Regions from separate parts of the Thermostichus sp. MS-CIW-40 genome, predicted to be linked through region 1. Evidence: riboswitches for the same ligand, from Rfam matches in the RefSeq annotation. Region 1 holds a riboswitch; each other region holds the start of a gene.
The links. Region 1 has a riboswitch for cobalamin ahead of ACVWXF_RS05460 (TonB-dependent receptor plug domain-containing protein). Riboswitches for the same ligand answer to the same signal wherever they lie in the genome.

Region 1 (5,761 bases):
TTCGATGGCATCGTGGCCGACTTGGGGGTGAGTTCTCCGCAACTGGACTGTCCTGAGCGGGGATTTAGCTTTCGCGGGGAGGGGCCGCTGGACATGCGCATGGATCCCAGTGCCGCTCAGGAAACCGCTGCCGATTGGGTTAATCATCGCCCGGTCGAAGAGTTGATCGAGATTTTCACCCGTTACGGCGAAGAGCGATTTGCCCGCCGCATTGCCCATCACATCGAGCAGGCTCGTCCCCTCGCCACAACCACTCAGTTGGCCCAGGTGGTTTGGCAGGCGGTACCTCCGGCAGCTCGGCGAGGCCGCATTCACCCGGCCACTCGGGTCTTTCAGGCGTTGCGCATTGCCGTGAACCGAGAACTGGAGGCTTTAGAAACCTTGCTGGCCCAAGCCCCCACTTGGTTGAAACCCGGCGGCAGGTTGGCCGTGATCAGCTTCCATAGCCTTGAAGATCGCCTGGTGAAATGGGCCTTTCGCAGGGATCCCCGTTGGCAGGTGCTCACCCCCAAGCCCTTGTCCCCTTCCGAACTGGAACGGCAACGTAATCCACGGGCCCGCTCTGCCAAACTGCGAGTGGCTGCCCGCAGCAGTCAGATGTAGGTTTAGGTTGGTTCTCCCGCTCTCAAGAGATCGGCTACCGTGAAGCGGACGGCTAGCCCGCCGAGACCAGGAATCGGGAGAAGGGGGTTGCTGTTGGGGGGCGCGGGGAACTAGGGTGAAGCGGAACCGGCGGTCCCACACCGTCGGATTCCTTGGTGTGTGTGAGGTTAAGCCCTATGGTTAGCCAGCCTTTGAACGCAGGTCTTGATCGTCCCAAAAGCCCTCGTCGCCACAGACGGTCTTCTGCTCTGAGCCGACCCCTCTCCGGTACAGTTCAGGCCAGCCGCACCCAACCTTTGAATTTGAAGTTGAAATCAGCCCATCCTCGCAGCCAGCATCTTGCTTGGGCAGAACACCTAGCCTGGTGGAAGCAAATCTCCACAGGGATGGCTATCCTCTCCGGCGTTTCAGTGTTGAGCCTTTACAGTTGGACTGTGCATACCCAAAGCCGGTGGAGCCAGCGTTACCAGGTGTGGCAGCAGATGCAGCGCAACGAACGACAGTTTCTGCTGACTCAGGAATCCATCGCCAATTCTCTCCGGGAAATCGCCGACCGCTCCGAAATGGTGCCGCTGGTACCGGATCGGATGATCGAGGTGCCAATTGCCTCTCCCAGCCAAGTTAAACCGGATCCAGCCCACCAGGCAACGGCTTTGCCAGAAAGAGCGCTCCGCGCCGCTCACGCGACCGAAAAAGCCCCTCTTTTCTATCCGGTTGGGTACTAATTCATACGGATCCCGCCCATGACGGCTAGGCCAGCGTCCCCATCTTGCTTTCCCAAAAGCTGTGGGTCTTGTGAAGTCTCAGCGTATCTGATACATTTACGCTGAACACTGCTGAACATCACTGTTCAACTATGCAGCGATAGCATTCTGTTTGTTTCCAAACAGAATGGCGGTATCCCGCAAAGCTTTGAGTAGAATACCCAAAGCGCAGTTTCCGTGTCGTCTTACTACCAATTTTCTGCTTTGCTTTGGCTACCATGTTGGCAGACTCGAAAGTAAACAGAAAGATCAACTGGTAGTAATCCGTACTGAACATATTATACATTATTTTCAGTATAGTTGAGCTTATTATTGACTAGAGTCATGCTCTGTTCTCTAAAAGGCTAAGGGATCCTTGGGCCTCGCGATCTGGAGTAGCAGCGGGCTATCCTTCAACTGCTTACAAAGCAGTGAAGAAATCTGGCCTAAATGGGATGTGGCCCATCCGAAGCCCTGGGATTGCCGTTGGGATCCCGTTCACCCCTGGGGATGACATCCCCCCTGGCAGGATAGGAACTCCAGAGCAGGGGATGTATGATGCCTAGCACGGCTTTTTCGGAGCAATCGCAGAGAAAGCTGTACCGACAGGTTGTCCTGGGGATCAGCCAGGGCATGTAAAGGGGAAAGTCCGGTGCAAATCCGGCGCTGTGCCGCAACTGTGATGGGCTTGGGCTAGACCTATGCCCTCAGTCAGGATGCCCGCCTGCGGTTTTGGCTCGCATTTCTTCCGCGTCGCACGGAATCAGGAGCTTCAAGAAAGAAAATGAATCCCATTCTAGGTCTCAGCCTGGCGCTGGGGGGTCTTGTTTTGGGGATCCCAGCGTGGGCGCAGCCGGCAGCTTCCCCGCCCTCAGCTCAAGAGGTGTTGGAAACCGGCGTTAGCGCCGAGATTTTAAATCAACCCGTCACCACACCTTTTCGCCGTCCTGGTTTGCTGCGGGATTCTTCCCGCCCGGTTTACGTCATTACCCGCCAGCAAATTCGAGAGCAAGGGGCAAGAACGGTTCAGGAGGCCCTGCGCTACCTGCCCGGGATCCTCAGCGACGGCACGGCAGGAACCCAGTTGGGAGCCCTTAGCTCCCAGTTTATGCGGGGAGGACGAACGGCCCAGGTGTTGGTGCTCTTGGATGGCCGCCCCATTAACGACCTGGGCTTTTTTGGCGGGTTCGATCTGTCTCAGATCACTACAGATGTGGTCGAGCGTATTGAGATCTCTCCAGGTGGGGGCTCCACCTTATACGGCTCCGATGCCGTTGGCGGGGTCATCAACATCGTGACGCTGGATCCAAAGCCGGGATCCGAGACCGTGCTGGAAGCGGCTATCGGCAGCTACGGCCTCAACGAGCAAGGGATCCAGAACCGCGGCCAGGTGCAGGATCTGGGCTGGGTGGTCAGCTATCGCCGTCTGCAGAGCAACAACGACTTTCCTTTTGAAATTGGGCGTTTGGGCAAAGCCGGCAGGCGGGAAAACTCGGCGGTGGAGTACCACAACCTACAAGCCAAGCTCACCTGGCAATTGGCAGAAGGCCAAGTCCTAACCGGAAATGCCCTTTATCTCAACAAAGCGTTTCAGGTGCCTGGCAGCACCGAGTTTCCCTCCCCCGATGCAGTGCAAAACACCAACGACCTGCTGTTAGATCTCAGTTGGCTGTGGGATCAAGAGAGGGGATCCCTGCAAGCCAGGGTATTTTTTGACGACCTCAACTATCGCTTCAGCGCCCCACAAAGCCAGGGATCCCGGGATGAGATCCTGCGAACGGGGTGGGGATCCCAACTGCAATACACCTGGAAGGCTGCTGAAAACCTGGAGCTTACTCTAGGAGCAGACTACCGATCCATTTCAGCTCGCAACACCACCTTCTCCTTTGCCAGGGGATCCACCAACGTCAACTATGACAATACTGTGAATCAGGGGGCATTCTTCGCCCGCCTGGATTACAGGCCACAGCCCAACTTTTATCTCAACTTAGGCGTTCGCCAAGATTCGAGCAATCTGGTCAACGGTTCGGCCACCTCTCCTGCCGCAGGGATCCGCTGGGTTTTGGCAGAAGGCACCACCCTGAGGGCCAATTATGCCGGCAGCTTTCGCACCCCCTTGATCTCAAACTTATTCTTTCGTTTGCGGGGCTTTTTTGAAGTCGACGGCAACCCCAATTTGCGCCCGGAGCGGGGAGAGAGTTTTGACATTGGCCTGGATCAGGCTTTGGGAGATTTTGGCCTACTGCGCTTGACCTTTGCCCATAACCGCATCCGCGATGGCATTACCTTTGTCAGCACTGGCCCGCGCAGGGGAACCTACGAAAACATTGAGCTCGTGGAATACACGGGCTTGGAAGCAGCCCTGGATTTGCGATTGGGGGAAAACTGGACTCTTTTTGCCAACTACACCCTGAACGATCCCATCATCCGCTCGGCGCTGGATCCCAAAGCGGTTGGCAAACAGCTAGCCTTCGTGGGAGCAGACAGCTTCAACCTGGGCCTGAGCTACCGCGATGCAGAGGATCGGTATGCCTCAGTTTTCCTGCATCACATTGGCACTTTCTTTACCAACAACGCCAATACCCAATCTCTGCCCGGCTACACCAACCTGGCTCTGCGGGGAGGGATCCCGGTTGCAGAAAATCTCGCTCTCGAGGTGGGAGTCGATAACCTGCTGGATGAGCAATATGAGGTTTTCCCCGGCTACCCAGGAGTGGGTCGCACCGTTCGGCTTAATTTAAGGGGCCAATTTTAGAGCGACTTGAGGCTGACTTTTAGCTGTCTAACTCACTGCTGAATCCTTGGCCAAGACATTGAGATCGTCTTTGCCTCTTCTCACACCCTTTGCTTGGACAGAAACCTATGACTATATCAAGGAGCACCATGTCTCGATCAACTTCCCAGTTGCCCATCCAAGCTGGCAGCGCTGCCCAGCAACCCAGCAGCCATTGTCTTTGGGTTTGTGTCACTTGCGGATCTCGGTGGGTTAACGGCCAAAAAGAAGGGATTAGCAAGGGAGAAATGCTGCTGTCTGCCCTGCAATCTCAAACCCTCAATCCTCAACTGACCCTGAAGCCGGTTGCCTGTATGAGCGGCTGCAGCCATGCTTGTGTCGTTGCGTTGGCAGCACCTCAAAAGATGACCTATGTTTTTGGAGATCTCGATCCAAAAGATGTGGATCTCATTCTGCAGACAGCAGAGCTCTACCTCACCAAGCCAGATGGGATCCTACCCTGGGCCGAGCGCCCTCTCAAAAAAGAGGTGATTGCTCGTATTCCACCACTACCTTGAGGAGCTCTCTCATGGCCGCTTTCACGCCCTGGATAACCCCTCTCCATCAAACTTGGCAGGAAGTTTCTCTGACGGGTTGGACAACCCTTTATGAAGGGATCCCTGCCCATATTGACTGCTTGGGGCCGTTGCTCTACGAGCTGTTTCAAGAGCACTGGGCCGAGATCCAGGTGGGCCATGTGGCGGAAGGCGGGGTGCTGGAGCTGGATTTTAAGAAACCTCCAGCTTTGTGCGTGCTCTACGATGGCTATCTAACCGTTGCCACCGAAACTTGGCACCTGCATTTGTGCCTGGAGGAGCACCAAGGCGGCCCCCATCGCAAGACCCCACCCGAGCTGCGCCGCAAAAGATTGGTTAGCCGTGCTGCTCTCTACCGGCGCCTCAATCCCCAAGGTCAGCCCCGCATGTGGGGGATCCAATTCTGGAATGGAGCAGAAGAGCCTCTGCTGCAGATTTTTCTGCCCAGCCCCTTTTTGGGGCCAGAGGAAGACTACCTGCCGGAAGGCAAAGCAGATTACCAAAAGCTTTCTCTTTACGAGCGCATCCGCGCCATCTATGTGCAGGGGAAAGAGCGGATCCCCTATGAGGATAACCCTCTTAAACGTCCCTACCTTGCCGTCTGTCGTTCCAGCCGTTGTTATCCTTCCCGCAACTACCAACCGGTTGTAGAAGCTCTGGAATCCGCCCTTCGAGAAGCCAACCTGGACGTACAGGTTATCACCTCAGGCTGCTTGGAAGTTTGCCAACAGGGGCCCGTGGTTTTTTACTCTGGGGATCGCACCTGGTACAAGCGGGTTACTCCCCAAGTAGCTCGGCAAATTGTTTTTGAGCATTTGCTTAATAGCTGTCCTCTGAAAGACCACCTTTTTCCAGGAGATTAAAGCATGATTGGCCTGCAATCGAGTGCTCAACCTATCCCCATTCCCAGCTCTCGCCGCTTAATCCCAGCCCCACTTTGGATACAAGCTGCTCAAGATTTGGCCCGAGGCTGGTTCTGGCCCAGCTTGTTTACCACCGTCGGCTGCCTCAGCAATATTGCTTATACATGTACCCTTCCCTTTGTAACTGTTGGTATTGTTGCGGGCACAACTTTAACCCGCCAAAGGGCAGCCATTAGTGCTTTG
Region 2 (5,761 bases), on a different contig from region 1:
TCGGGGGGGGAACAGCAGCGCCTTAGCCTGGCCCGGGCCATTGTCAACATGCCGGTGCTGCTGCTGGCGGACGAGCCAACAGGAAACCTAGATCCGGAAAACTCGCTCTTGGTTCTCCAGATTTTGGAGCGGCTCAATTCCTTTGGGGTGACCGTCATCATGACCAGCCATGACCCCTATCTGGTGGAGCGGGCCGGCCACCGGGTGGTGCGCATGGAGGGAGGGCGCCTGTATGATCTGCGCTGAGGGCTGCCGGGATCCCTACTTTGCTCTTCACAAGCTTTTTGAGATCCCGGAGAGCAGCTTTGCCGGTTGCATCAGCAGACCGTAGGCCCTAAGCCAGCCGCATCAGCACAACAGCGGCACCGCCCGCGGCGACTTGTCAAGCCAGCCCGACCAGTTACATCAGCGGGTCGTGGGCCTTACTCGCGCAGACCCTCAGGTTGGGTTTCCAGAAGCTCCTCCCCTAGCTGATGAGCGGCAGCCACCATATTTTTCAGTGCGGGGATCACCTCCTCCCAGCGGCGGGTCTTGAGGCCACAATCGGGATTAACCCAAGTTTGCTCCACAGGCAAGTGGGCCAGTCCTGTGCGCAGCTGCTGCAGGATTTGCTCAACGCTCGGCACCGCAGGGCTGTGGACATCGTAAACGCCGTTGCCCACCTGGTGACGATACCCAGCCTGGGCAATTTGCAGCAGGGTTTTGTTGTTGCTGCGGCTGTTTTCAATGGAAAGCACGTCGGCATCCAGCCGCTCAATGTGCTCGATGATGTCCCCAAACTCTGAGTAGCACATGTGGGTGTGAATCTGGGTTTCCGGCTTGGCCCCGCCGGTAGCTAGGCGAAAGGCATCCACTGCCCAGCTGAGGTATTCTGGCCAGCGTTCTTTTTTCAGAGGTAGCCCCTCCCGCAGTGCCGGCTCATCCACTTGCACCATCACCGCTCCAGCCGCTTCCAGATCTGCCACTTCGGCTCTCAAGGCCAGGGCAATCTGCAAAGCCTGCTCCCGCCGGGGAATATCAACACGGGGAAAGGACCAGTTGAGCATAGTCACTGGCCCCGTGAGCATGCCTTTCACCGGCTTTTGGGTGTGGGACTGGGCTACTTGGAATTCCCGCACTGTCATGGGTTGGGGGCGAACCACGTCGCCGTAGAGAATGGGAGGGCGCACGCAGCGGCTGCCGTAACTCTGCACCCAGCCGTGTTCAGTGAAGGCAAAGCCTTCCAGCTTCTGGGCAAAGTACTCCACCATGTCGGTGCGCTCAAATTCCCCATGCACCAACACATCCAGGCCAATCTCTTCTTGAATGCGGATGCACTTGGCAATCTCAGCGTCAATGGCTGCTTCGTACTCCGCCTGCGAAACCTCCCCTCTTTTGTACTTAGCTCGCCACTGCCGCACCTCTGGAGTTTGGGGGAAGGAGCCAATGGTGGTGGTGGGCAAAGGTGGTAGCTGAACCTGCCGACTTAGGCGCTGCTCGTAGGGCAGGAATCGCTCGAAGTCCTGGGGCTTGAGGTTGGCCAAAGCCTGGCGCACTTGGGGGTTGGGGGGGCTAAACTGCGCAAAGCTCTGCCATTGCTGCTGGATTTCCGCCTGCTGGGCAGCAGTGTCTTCGCCGTTGAGGGCTCGCGCCAGGAGAGCTACTTCGGCCAGCTTCTGTTCGGCAAAGCTGAGGACATTTCTGAGGGGTTCCGGCAACTGGGCTTCCAGAGCAGCGTCGTGGGGCACAAATTGCAACGAAGCGGAAGGCTGCACCCGTAGGTTGGGAGCTACCCCCTGCAGCTCCCGCAGGCTGGCCAAGACGGTCTCAGGCTGAACCTTCCAGACATTCCGAGCGTCCACTACGCCAGCACCTAGGATCCGGTCAGCCGGAAAGCCATAGGTTCTTACCAGATCCAGGGTGTGGCCACGGGTAAAGTCAAGGCTAATGCCGGCCACCGGCAGTTGCACCACCCAGGGGTAAGTCTCCCCCAGGTCATCGAAGTAGGTGACCAAGTGGACAGGGATCCCGGCGGTTGCCAACTGGCGGTAGCTCATTTCCACAGCTTCCCGCAGGCCACTTCCCTGGCTGGTAACCAAAATGGGATCGTGAATCTGGACTTCTGGGATCCCCAGCTGTTTTAACTCCTGGAGGAGATCCCGGTACAGAGGAAGGAGCTTTTCCAAGTCCGCCCGCAGATCCCCAGATCGCTGGCTAAGGCAGAGCAAAGTCACTGGACTGAGGACAACGGGGCTGGTGCGCTCCCCTAGGATCCCTTGGGCCCGCCGAACTCTTTCCAAAAAATCCCCAAAGTTAGGACTGGGATCGGCTTCCGGCTCAATTTCGGGTACCAAGTAGTGGTAGTTGGTGTCAAACCACTTGGTCATTTCCAAAGCCGGCAGGCCCTCCCGCCCCCGCGCCATGGCAAAGTAGCGGTCTAAACCCGACAGATCTCGGAACCGAGAGGGGATCAGCCCCAGCCAGGTGGCCCAGTCCAGTACATGGTCGTAGAGAGTCTGATCCCCTACCGCAATGTGATCAATCCCAGCTTGTAGCTGAGTCTGCCAGGCTTGAGTCTCCAAATCCCAAAAGGTAGCCAGCAGAGCCTCTGACCCTAGGGCACCACTCCAAAAGCCTTCCAAAGCTTTTTTGAGCTCGCGGCGCTTGCCCATGCGGGCATACCCCAATGTCATGGTTTGTGCAGTCATGTTGTGTGCCATCCCAAATACTGAGTTTTCTAATTTTCCTGCGTTCAATTCGCCCTCAACTGGGATCCCGCCCGCCAAGGAAGAAACCGGCTGTTCCTCTCTTGCCTCTGGAACCCCAACAAAACACTGCCTTTTGCGCAAAAAAGATACTCAACGCAGCCAGCGATCGCAGTGGCTACTTGCCAGCCACCAATTGAAGTCAGGAAGCCTGACATCTCACTCTTTCCTTCGCGTAGGCGGGCTGTAGATCTTGATAGATCTTGATAGATCTTGGTGCAACAGCACCCAAAATTTACTCTCTCCCGGCCAACTGGCTCAGAGTCTTGCTTGGGTTCTTGGACTTATTTCTACTGCTGAGGAGTACCGAAAGCTTGTGGGAGCAACGCCGGGAAAATGCTCAGGATAACGAAAGCAGAAACGAGCTAAAGCCAAGACAGTTACCATCTGTACCTCGCAGATGTTGTGAAGTTTAGAAAAACCATCGGCGGGCATTCTGACTGACACGGTTTTGGGGGACAAGACCTGGATCGGCAGCGAATGACTCTAGAGATTTGCTGCAGGACTTCTCCTAAACCGGATCACAGCTGCGGGACAGCGGCAGATTCTCACTGCTCTTTCCCCGTTTCCTCTGGCGGCTGATCCCCGTCAGAACCGATAGCTGAGCTACATCGTATCACGGAGTTCAGAGACGGGAGTAGAGTGCTTCAATCATCACCAAGCCAGCAGCCTTTGGAGCTACCAGACCTCACCTTTCACCCAGCGGTCTTGCAGGAAGTCATCGGAATCCTCTAAGCATCCTCCCCCCCTGCATTGCTCTCAAGATAAGGCAGTGGTAGCTTAGCTGCCATAAGTCTTGTCCAGGAGGCAAGGGGGTTTGCTCCTTTTTGCTTTGCTGAAAAAGCGACAGATCGGGGTTTCTATGGCATCAAGCTTAAAAGTAACTGTGTGGTCTGTGGGCCTCTTCTTGCTGAGCCAGATGTGGGCTGGATGCGCTCAGAATGCTGCTGAGCGGACAGCTTTCGATCCAAAGCTAGCAGGATCCAGCGATCAAATCGTGCTGGCCATTGGAGGGGAAAGGGAAGAAGGATTTGATCCCACCCTGGGCTGGGGACGTTACGGTTCGCCTTTGTTCCAAAGCACTCTGCTGCGGCGGGACGAGAACCTTGAGATTGTAAACGACCTGGCGACTGGCTACACTGTCAGCCAAGATGGCCTAACCTGGACGGTAACCCTACGAAAGGATGCAGTCTTCTCCGATGGAAAACCTGTCACAGCAGCGGACGTGGCTTACACCTTTAACCAAGCAGCTCGGAGTGGTGGTCTGGTCGACCTAACCGCCCTAAAGGAAGCAGTAGCTATCGACACTCATACGGTGGAGCTGCGGCTGCAAAAACCCCAAAGTACTTTTGTCAACCGCCTCATCACCTTGGGTATCGTGCCTCAACATGCCCACGGGCCTGATTATGCTCGCAAACCCATTGGCTCTGGCCCCTACCGACTGGTGCAGTGGGATGAGGGGCAACAACTGATTGTGGAGGCAAATCCCTTATATTACGGCCAGACTCCTGGCATTCGGCGGCTGGTTTTCCTTTTCCTGGAGGAGGATGCAGCCTTTGCAGCAGCCCGAGCCGGACAGGTACACGTGGTTAGCGTGCCTCAGTCTTTGGCTAAGCAAACTGTTAAGGGCATGAAGCTTCACGCCATTCCCAGTGTGGATAACCGAGGGCTGATGTTCCCCTTTCCCCCTAAAACCGGTGCGACAACCCCAAAGGGATACCCCATCGGCAACGATGTGACTTCTGACTTGGCGATTCGCAAGGCGGTCAACTTCGCCATTGACCGACAGGCGCTGGTGGATGGAGTCCTAGAAGGCTACGGATCCCCTGCCTATGGCCCAGTCAGCGGTTTGCCCTGGGAAGAGCCGACCGCCAAGATTGAGGACAACAATCCAGACCTGGCCCGTCAGATTCTAGCTGAGGGAGGCTGGAGCGATAAAGATGGGGATGGGGTAGTGGAAAAAAACGGGCTGCGGGCTGAGTTCACCGTGCTCTACCCGGCCAACGACAGTATTCGCCAAGCCCTGGCCCTAGCTGTTGCAGAAATGCTGCGGCCTGTGGGCATCCGAGTCAATGTCGAGGGCAAAAGTTGGGATGACATCACTCCGCTCATGCACAGCAACGTGGTGCTGTTTGGCTGGGGCAGCCATGACCCAACTGAGGTGTACAACCTCTACCACAGCAAAGCGGCCCAGGGGGGATTTTTCAATGCCGGCTACTATGCCAACCCGTTTGTGGATCGAATGCTGGATCTGGCTATGGAGGCCCCCTCTGAAGCTGAAGCTATCCCCTTCTGGCGGGCAGCCCAGTGGGATGGAAAGCAAGGCTTTACTGCCAAAGGAGATGCAGCCTGGGCTTGGTTGGTAAACCTGGATCATACCTACTTTGTCCACGAGTGCTTGGATATAGGCCAGCCGCAGGTACAGCCTCATGGCCATGGTTGGCCAATCACAGCCAACATCACCCGTTGGAAATGGACGTGCAACTGAGGTCAGTTCTGCTGTTTCTGGCTTATAAGCTGACTCGGCTGGGGTTGCTGCTGGCGGCTGTGGCAGTCCTGACGTTTGCCCTGCTCAGCTTCTCCCCTGTTGATCCCGTACAAGCCTATGTAGGGGCCGACATGCTGCAGATCAGCCCAGCCCAACGAGACCTGATTGCCCAGCGTTGGGGGCTGGATCAGCCCATGCTGCTTCGCTTTGGGAACTGGCTTGGGCAGATGGTTCAAGGCAACTGGGGCACCTCAATGGTGTTCAATCAGCCAGTGGTGCAGGTCATTCAACAGCGGTTTGAGCTATCGCTGCCCTTACTGGCAATTGCCTGGCTGCTTTCCGGTTTCCTGGGAGTGGGGTTGGGGGTTTTGGCCGCAGCGTTTCAGGGCACTTGGGTTGACCGCGGTATTCGTCTTTACGCCTACACCCTCGCCTCTTCTCCCCCTTTCTGGGTGGCGCTGCTACTCTTGATCGCGTTTTCGGTAGAGCTGGGTCTAACACCTATCTGTTGCGCCGCGCCACCTGGCGC
Region 3 (5,761 bases), on a different contig from region 1:
GTCCTAGGGCAGAAGAATCTTAGAATGGGAAAGCCCCTGCCTTCCCAGAACCCAGAGACGAGTGGCCATGTATATCTCGGCGGAGGATCTGCCACCGGATTTGCGTCAGATTATGTTGGCCGTTGAACAGGCGGCTCAGGCGAGGGCGGGAGCGTGTGTGGAGCTGCTGATGCTCCTGCGGCTGCTGGAGGAGTTGCACCGCGCGATCCTGGAAGGTGCCTTTCGGGAGTCTTTGCCCAACACCCGTCAAGCTCTGTATCGGGTGCTTCAGGATTTGGAAGAAGCCGGCGACTGGCCCTATCTGCCCCGTCTGCACATCCAAGCCCTGATGCAACAACTGAAGGACTGGCCCGAATCTCAGGGATCCCTGCCCGCGTCGGTGCCACCGACCCCCCGCCCTCTTGTGGAAAACCCCCTGGGGGGTAGCTGCTCCCAGTCTTGACCTCTTCCCATCTGCCCGATGGCCGAGTACTTTAAGCTGCATCCGCAACAGCCCCAGGCCCGTTCCATCCGGCGGATTGCGGCGGCTTTGCGGGAGGGGGCGGTGATGCTTTACCCCACCGATACAGTCTATGCCATTGGCTGCGATGTGACCCACAAACAAGCAGTGGAGCGGGTACGCCGTATCAAGCAGCTCTCCAACGACAAGCCTCTTACCTTTTTGTGCCCTTCTCTCTCACGCATTGCCCACTATGCCCAGGTAACCGATTCGGCCTATCGGCTGATGCGGCGGCTGATCCCGGGCCCGTTTACGTTTCTGTTGCCGGCCACCAAGCTGGTGCCCAAGTTGGTGATGGAGCCCAAACGGAAAACCACCGGCATCCGCGTGCCCGACTCGGCCATTTGTCAGGCTTTGCTGGAAGAGTTGGGCAATCCAATTGTCTCCACCTCTGCCAAGCTGGGGGGGGATCCCGTCGGATCCCTGGGCTTAAGTTTTGGGCAAGCCTGGGAGTGGGAGAGCGACCCCTGGGATGAGGGTGGGATCTTTGCGGCTGAGGAAATGCGGCAGTTGGAAAAACAGGTGGATCTGGTGCTGGATGACGATGCCCCCCGCCGGGCCAAGGTCTCTACGGTAATCGATTTGACCGGATCCGAGCCGCTGGTGGTGCGGGCCGGGCTAGGGTATGAGCAGGTGGCAGATCTGAACCTGAAACTGGTGGGAGAAGACGGTTAAGGGCAGAGGGATCCCGCGTTCTCTAAAATAGGGTCAGTGCCTTCGGAGTGTGCCCATGTCTGAGGCCCTGGCTCAGCAAAAATCGGCTCTGCTGCACCTACTGGAGGCGACCGACCGGGGCCGGAAAGTTTCCCCTGACCAAAAAGCCCAGATTTTGTCTCAAATTGCCGTCCTAGAAGCGCTCAACCCCACCCCCAAGCCAACATCGGCTCCTGAAGGGTTGGAGGGGAACTGGCTCACCCTATTTACCACGAGCACAGCTCTGCTGCGGCTGGCACAGTTGCCTTTTTTGACCACCGGCGAGATCTACCAGTGTATTCGGGCCAAAGCTGGACGGGTCTTCAACGTGGCGGAGATCCAGGGATCCGGCTGGCTGGGGGCTTGGGTGCCACGGGGAATCTTGGCGGTATCGGCACGCTTTTACCCCGAATCGGAGCGCCGGGTGAGGGTGATTTTCGAGCGATTGGTGTTCGGATCCCAAGCTTTGATGAGCTACGAGATCGAGAGTTTTCTCGATTTGCTCGAGCAGGCTCCAGAGCGAATCCCGGCTATTCAAATCGATATCCGCCGCCGCGAGCCAACGGGTTGGCTGGATATCACCTATTTGGATGAAGATTTGCGGATGGGTCGGGGCAGCGAGGGGAGTGTATTTGTTCTAAAGCGGGTCGGCTAGTCGGAGGATCCAGAGGACTCCGTTTCCGCCCTTTCGTGAGATGGGTTTCGGGTTAGGGTGGAGCTTATTTCCTGTAGAACTTGCAAGGCGCGGTAGGACTCCCGCAAAGCTTGCAGCTCTTGCTGAGTTTGCTCCAGTTGCCGGGCTTTTTGCTCCTGTAAGAAGCGCAGCCTTTGATTTTCGGACGCCGTGCGACGCAGAACGTGCTTGAGTTTCTGCTTCTGCTGCTGAAGCCGAGTCCGCCTCACCTCCAACTGCTGCAGTTGGATTTCTTGGAGTTCCAGTTCTATTTTCAGAGTGGCGACCTGCATCTGGAGTTGGCGAAGTTTTTGGTTGAGCTCTGGCTCTGGTGTGGGTTTTGCCGACTCAGGGCTTGGGGAAGAAGGTGATGACAATTCTTGTAGGGGCTGCAACTGTTGGGCCTTGGCCTGCGAGGCTTGATCCTGGTGCTGCTCGCCCTGCAGTCTTACTTGAGTGTGTTCGCTTACTTCGGTTTCAGTTTCCGTCTGCTGCTCAGCTTGATCAAGAATTTGTCGATCGCGGATCTGGGTTTGAGGATCCTCGTCAACCGACTGCAAAGGGAGAGAATCCTCCTCGGGTTGCCGAGGGTTGCCGCCATGATCGGCGGGATCAAAGGGAGACAGAGCCGCTACCAGCGAGGCCCGAAAATCAGTCCAGGAAGCCGATTGCAGACCCATCTGAACCACCCGCCAGGCCCCATAGGAGGCCCCAGCGGCAGCCAGGATCCCAGGGATCCCGGCCAGGGAGAGGGAAACCTTGGGCAGGGTGGGCAGGATCTGATCCAGCAGCCCCACCACCAGGGCGAAAACAAAGATCCCGCTCCCCGCGGCAGCGGCACCTGAAACCCAAGAGGAGCGGGAGAGCATCATCGTTTTTTCGTCATCACAACCGCTGGAGCGGGAAAACCAGGTTCAAAAATTGCCTGTCTGCACTCAGTTTATCCCGCCAGCAGCCTCTGTTTCCCTCTCAGGGCACCTGCCAAGCCCGTTGGTGGTAGCCCTCTAATTGGGCCCAGGGATCCCCAGCCGCTGCGTGGGTGTGGCCGTGCTGAGGGTGATGGTGAGAATGAGGATGGTGATGGGATCCGTGCCCGTGATGGTGGTGATGATGCTCGTGAGGATGGTGATGGGTATGCCCAGCTCTGACCTCTGCGCTCACGGCCAGGCGAAACTTGCACAGGTGGCAGTTCATTTGGGTTTGGCCCTGTAGGGCTTCCTGCTCCAGTTGCTGCAGGCTGTGCAGCACCGTGTCCACAAGGCCCAATTCCGGCAGCATGAGCCAGTCGATTTCCGACTGTCGTTGTCGTTGTTGTTCCACTGCCGCCTCGATTTTTTTCACCAACACCCCCGTAAACAGAAAGTAGGGCAGCACGATCACCCGGCGCGGCTGCCAGGACGAGGCCCGCTCCAACCCCACAGGCAGGCGGGGATGGGTAATGCCGATAAAGCAGGTCTCCACAGCGGCAAACCCGGATCCTTCCCAAAGCAGCCGAGCCAGTTTACAGGCTTCGGCATTGGCCTCAGGATCGCTGGAGCCGCGACCCACAAATAGGAGCACGGTTTCTGCCTCTGGGATCCGCCGCGGTTGGGCGGCCATCAAAGCGGCCAATCGGTCTCGCAGCAGTTGCAGGATCTCGATGCGGATCCCCAGCGGCCCACCGTAACGAATGCGCAACTGGGGATAGAGGGCCTGCAGGCGATCCAATTCCATCGTCACATCGAACTTGTTGTGGCGGGCCCCAAACAACAGCAGCGGCAGGACCACAATCTCTTGCCACCCTTGGGCCAAGCACTGCTCTACCCCCTGGGCAATGGTTGGCTGGGTCAGCTCCAGAAAACAAGGGATCACCGGTCGATGGGGAGTGAGGGATTGGTAGACTTGGGCCAACTCCAGAAAGGCTTGCCGCCCTTCAGGGTCGCGGGATCCGTGGCCGATAAGCAATAGGGGCAATGAAGGAGAAGCAAGCTGCCCAACCGAAAGGGGAGGGGAAACACTGAGGGTATTCAACACAAAAAACTCCGTTCCTTGTGAATCGCAAGGGGTACAGGACAACGGCAGGTGGGTGTTCTGGCTGAGGGAGGGATCCCATCACAGTTGCGTCACAGTGGCGGACTTGCACCGCGCTTTCCCCAGTCTGCCTGAGCCTTTTAGGTTAGCTTGCCTCTTGCCATTCACCAAGCTCCCGGGGGGGATGTTCTTGTCTGCCAGAAGATAGCCCTGAGGCATGAGCGGTACGGCAGACTCATGCTCAAAGGGCAGCAAAACTGTTGCCGCGCTAATCCCCCTTGCCCCTGGGAGAGGGCCTAACGCCGGCCCGCTGGTCTGGGGGGCTGAAAGTGTCGCAGGCGCAGGGCATTGGCGACCACCGAAATGGAACTCAGGGCCATGGCTGCCCCCGCCAGCATAGGGTTGAGCAACCAGCCTGTAAAGGGATAGAGCGCCCCAGCGGCAATCGGGATCCCCAGCGTATTGTAGATAAAGGCGAAGAAGAGGTTCTGGCGGATGTTGTTGAGGGTGGCCCGGCTGAGTTGAATGGCAGTGGCGACTCCCCGCAGATCCCCCGACATGAGGGTAATATCGCTGGCGGCCATCGCCACATCCGTACCTGTACCAATGGCGATCCCCACATCGGCTTCTGCCAGAGCCGGAGCATCGTTAATGCCATCTCCCACCATCGCCACCCGCCGTCGCGGTTGTCTTAGGCTGCGTATGTAAGCTGCCTTCTGATCCGGACGGACTTGGGCAATTACCCGCTGAATGCCTGCTTGCCGAGCAACCGCTTGGGCCGTGGTGGGGTTATCCCCGGTCAGCAGGATCACCTCTAGGCCCATCTGTTGCAGGTGTTGCACTGCCTCAGGAGAGGTGGGTTTGAGCGGATCGGCAATGGCCAACAGCCCCACCAGACTCTGGGATTGCGCTACGCCAATCACCGTTTTGCCCTGGCTTTCCCAATTCTGAACCCGCTCTGACCAAGAGGGATCCCAAGGGATCCCCATCTCCTGTAGCCAGCTCAGCCGACCGATGCGGATCCACTGGTCTTCCACCCAGGCTTCTGCCCCACTGCCTATCCTTGCCTGAAAATGCTGGGCAGGAGGGATGGCAATTTTTTCCGCTTCGGCTTTCTGCACCACCGCCTGGGCCAAAGGATGTTCCGAGTGCCGCTCCACCGCCGCTGCCAGGCGCAACACCGCCAGGGGAGAGGAGCCGTGGGCCCAAATATCGGTGACAGTGGGACGACCTTCAGTCAGGGTGCCGGTTTTGTCCAAGACCACCGTGCGCAAGTGGTGGGCCAATTCCAGGCTGTCGGCACTTTTCACCAGGATCCCCAATTCTGCCCCTCGTCCCGTGGCCACCAGGATCGAGGTGGGGGTTGCCAACCCCAGCGCACAAGGGCAGGCGATGATCAGCACCCCAATCGTGTTCACCAAGGCCAGCGTCAGGTTGTCCGCCAACACCCACCAGAGCACGAAAGTTAGAACTGCCACCCCGATCACTGCCGGCACAAACCAGGCAGTCACCCGATCCGCCACCTGTTGAATTGGGGCTTTGGATCCCTGGGCTTCCTGCACCAGGCGCACGATCTGGGCCAGAACCGTGTCTTTGCCCACCCGCCGCGCCTCCATCACAAAGCTGCCCGTCTGATTCAGCGTTGCCCCAATCACCTCATCCCCCGCCGACTTGAGTACAGGCAGGCTCTCGCCGGTCACCATGGACTCGTCGAGGCTGGAGGATCCCTCTAGAATGACCCCATCCACCGGCACCTTCTCTCCGGGGCGCACCCGGATCCAATCCCCCACCTGCACCTCCCGAATGGGGACATCCTGCTCCACCCCATGGCGAATTACCCTTGCCGTTTTCGGTTGCAGCCCGATCAGCTTGCGAATGGCTTCGGA

Region 2: another riboswitch for cobalamin. It lies ahead of metE (5-methyltetrahydropteroyltriglutamate--homocysteine S-methyltransferase); the one in region 1 lies ahead of ACVWXF_RS05460 (TonB-dependent receptor plug domain-containing protein).
Region 3: another riboswitch for cobalamin. It lies ahead of ACVWXF_RS02900 (sirohydrochlorin chelatase); the one in region 1 lies ahead of ACVWXF_RS05460 (TonB-dependent receptor plug domain-containing protein).

Annotation. Positions count from the first base shown of each region.
Region 1 covers NZ_JBSSAC010000011.1:47,636-53,396, forward strand. The annotation lists gene rsmH (16S rRNA (cytosine(1402)-N(4))-methyltransferase RsmH) at 1-603, shown strand, start outside; gene ACVWXF_RS05455 (hypothetical protein) at 780-1,328, shown strand; cobalamin riboswitch at 1,937-2,088, shown strand; gene ACVWXF_RS05460 (TonB-dependent receptor plug domain-containing protein) at 2,131-4,101, shown strand; gene ACVWXF_RS05465 (DUF1636 domain-containing protein) at 4,230-4,637, shown strand; gene ACVWXF_RS05470 ((2Fe-2S) ferredoxin domain-containing protein) at 4,649-5,518, shown strand; gene ACVWXF_RS05475 (hypothetical protein) at 5,522-5,761, shown strand, end outside.
Region 2 covers NZ_JBSSAC010000014.1:43,907-49,667, reverse strand. The annotation lists gene ACVWXF_RS06440 (cell division ATP-binding protein FtsE) at 1-246, shown strand, start outside; gene metE (5-methyltetrahydropteroyltriglutamate--homocysteine S-methyltransferase) at 423-2,687, opposite strand; cobalamin riboswitch at 3,154-3,358, opposite strand; gene ACVWXF_RS06430 (ABC transporter substrate-binding protein) at 3,607-5,232, shown strand; gene ACVWXF_RS06425 (ABC transporter permease) at 5,217-5,761, shown strand, end outside.
Region 3 covers NZ_JBSSAC010000005.1:27,061-32,821, forward strand. The annotation lists gene obgE (GTPase ObgE) at 1-7, shown strand, start outside; gene ACVWXF_RS02880 (hypothetical protein) at 68-442, shown strand; gene ACVWXF_RS02885 (L-threonylcarbamoyladenylate synthase) at 461-1,174, shown strand; gene ACVWXF_RS02890 (PAP/fibrillin family protein) at 1,230-1,847, shown strand; gene ACVWXF_RS02895 (hypothetical protein) at 1,844-2,737, opposite strand; gene ACVWXF_RS02900 (sirohydrochlorin chelatase) at 2,835-3,878, opposite strand; cobalamin riboswitch at 3,909-4,044, opposite strand; gene ACVWXF_RS02905 (heavy metal translocating P-type ATPase) at 4,172-5,761, opposite strand, start outside.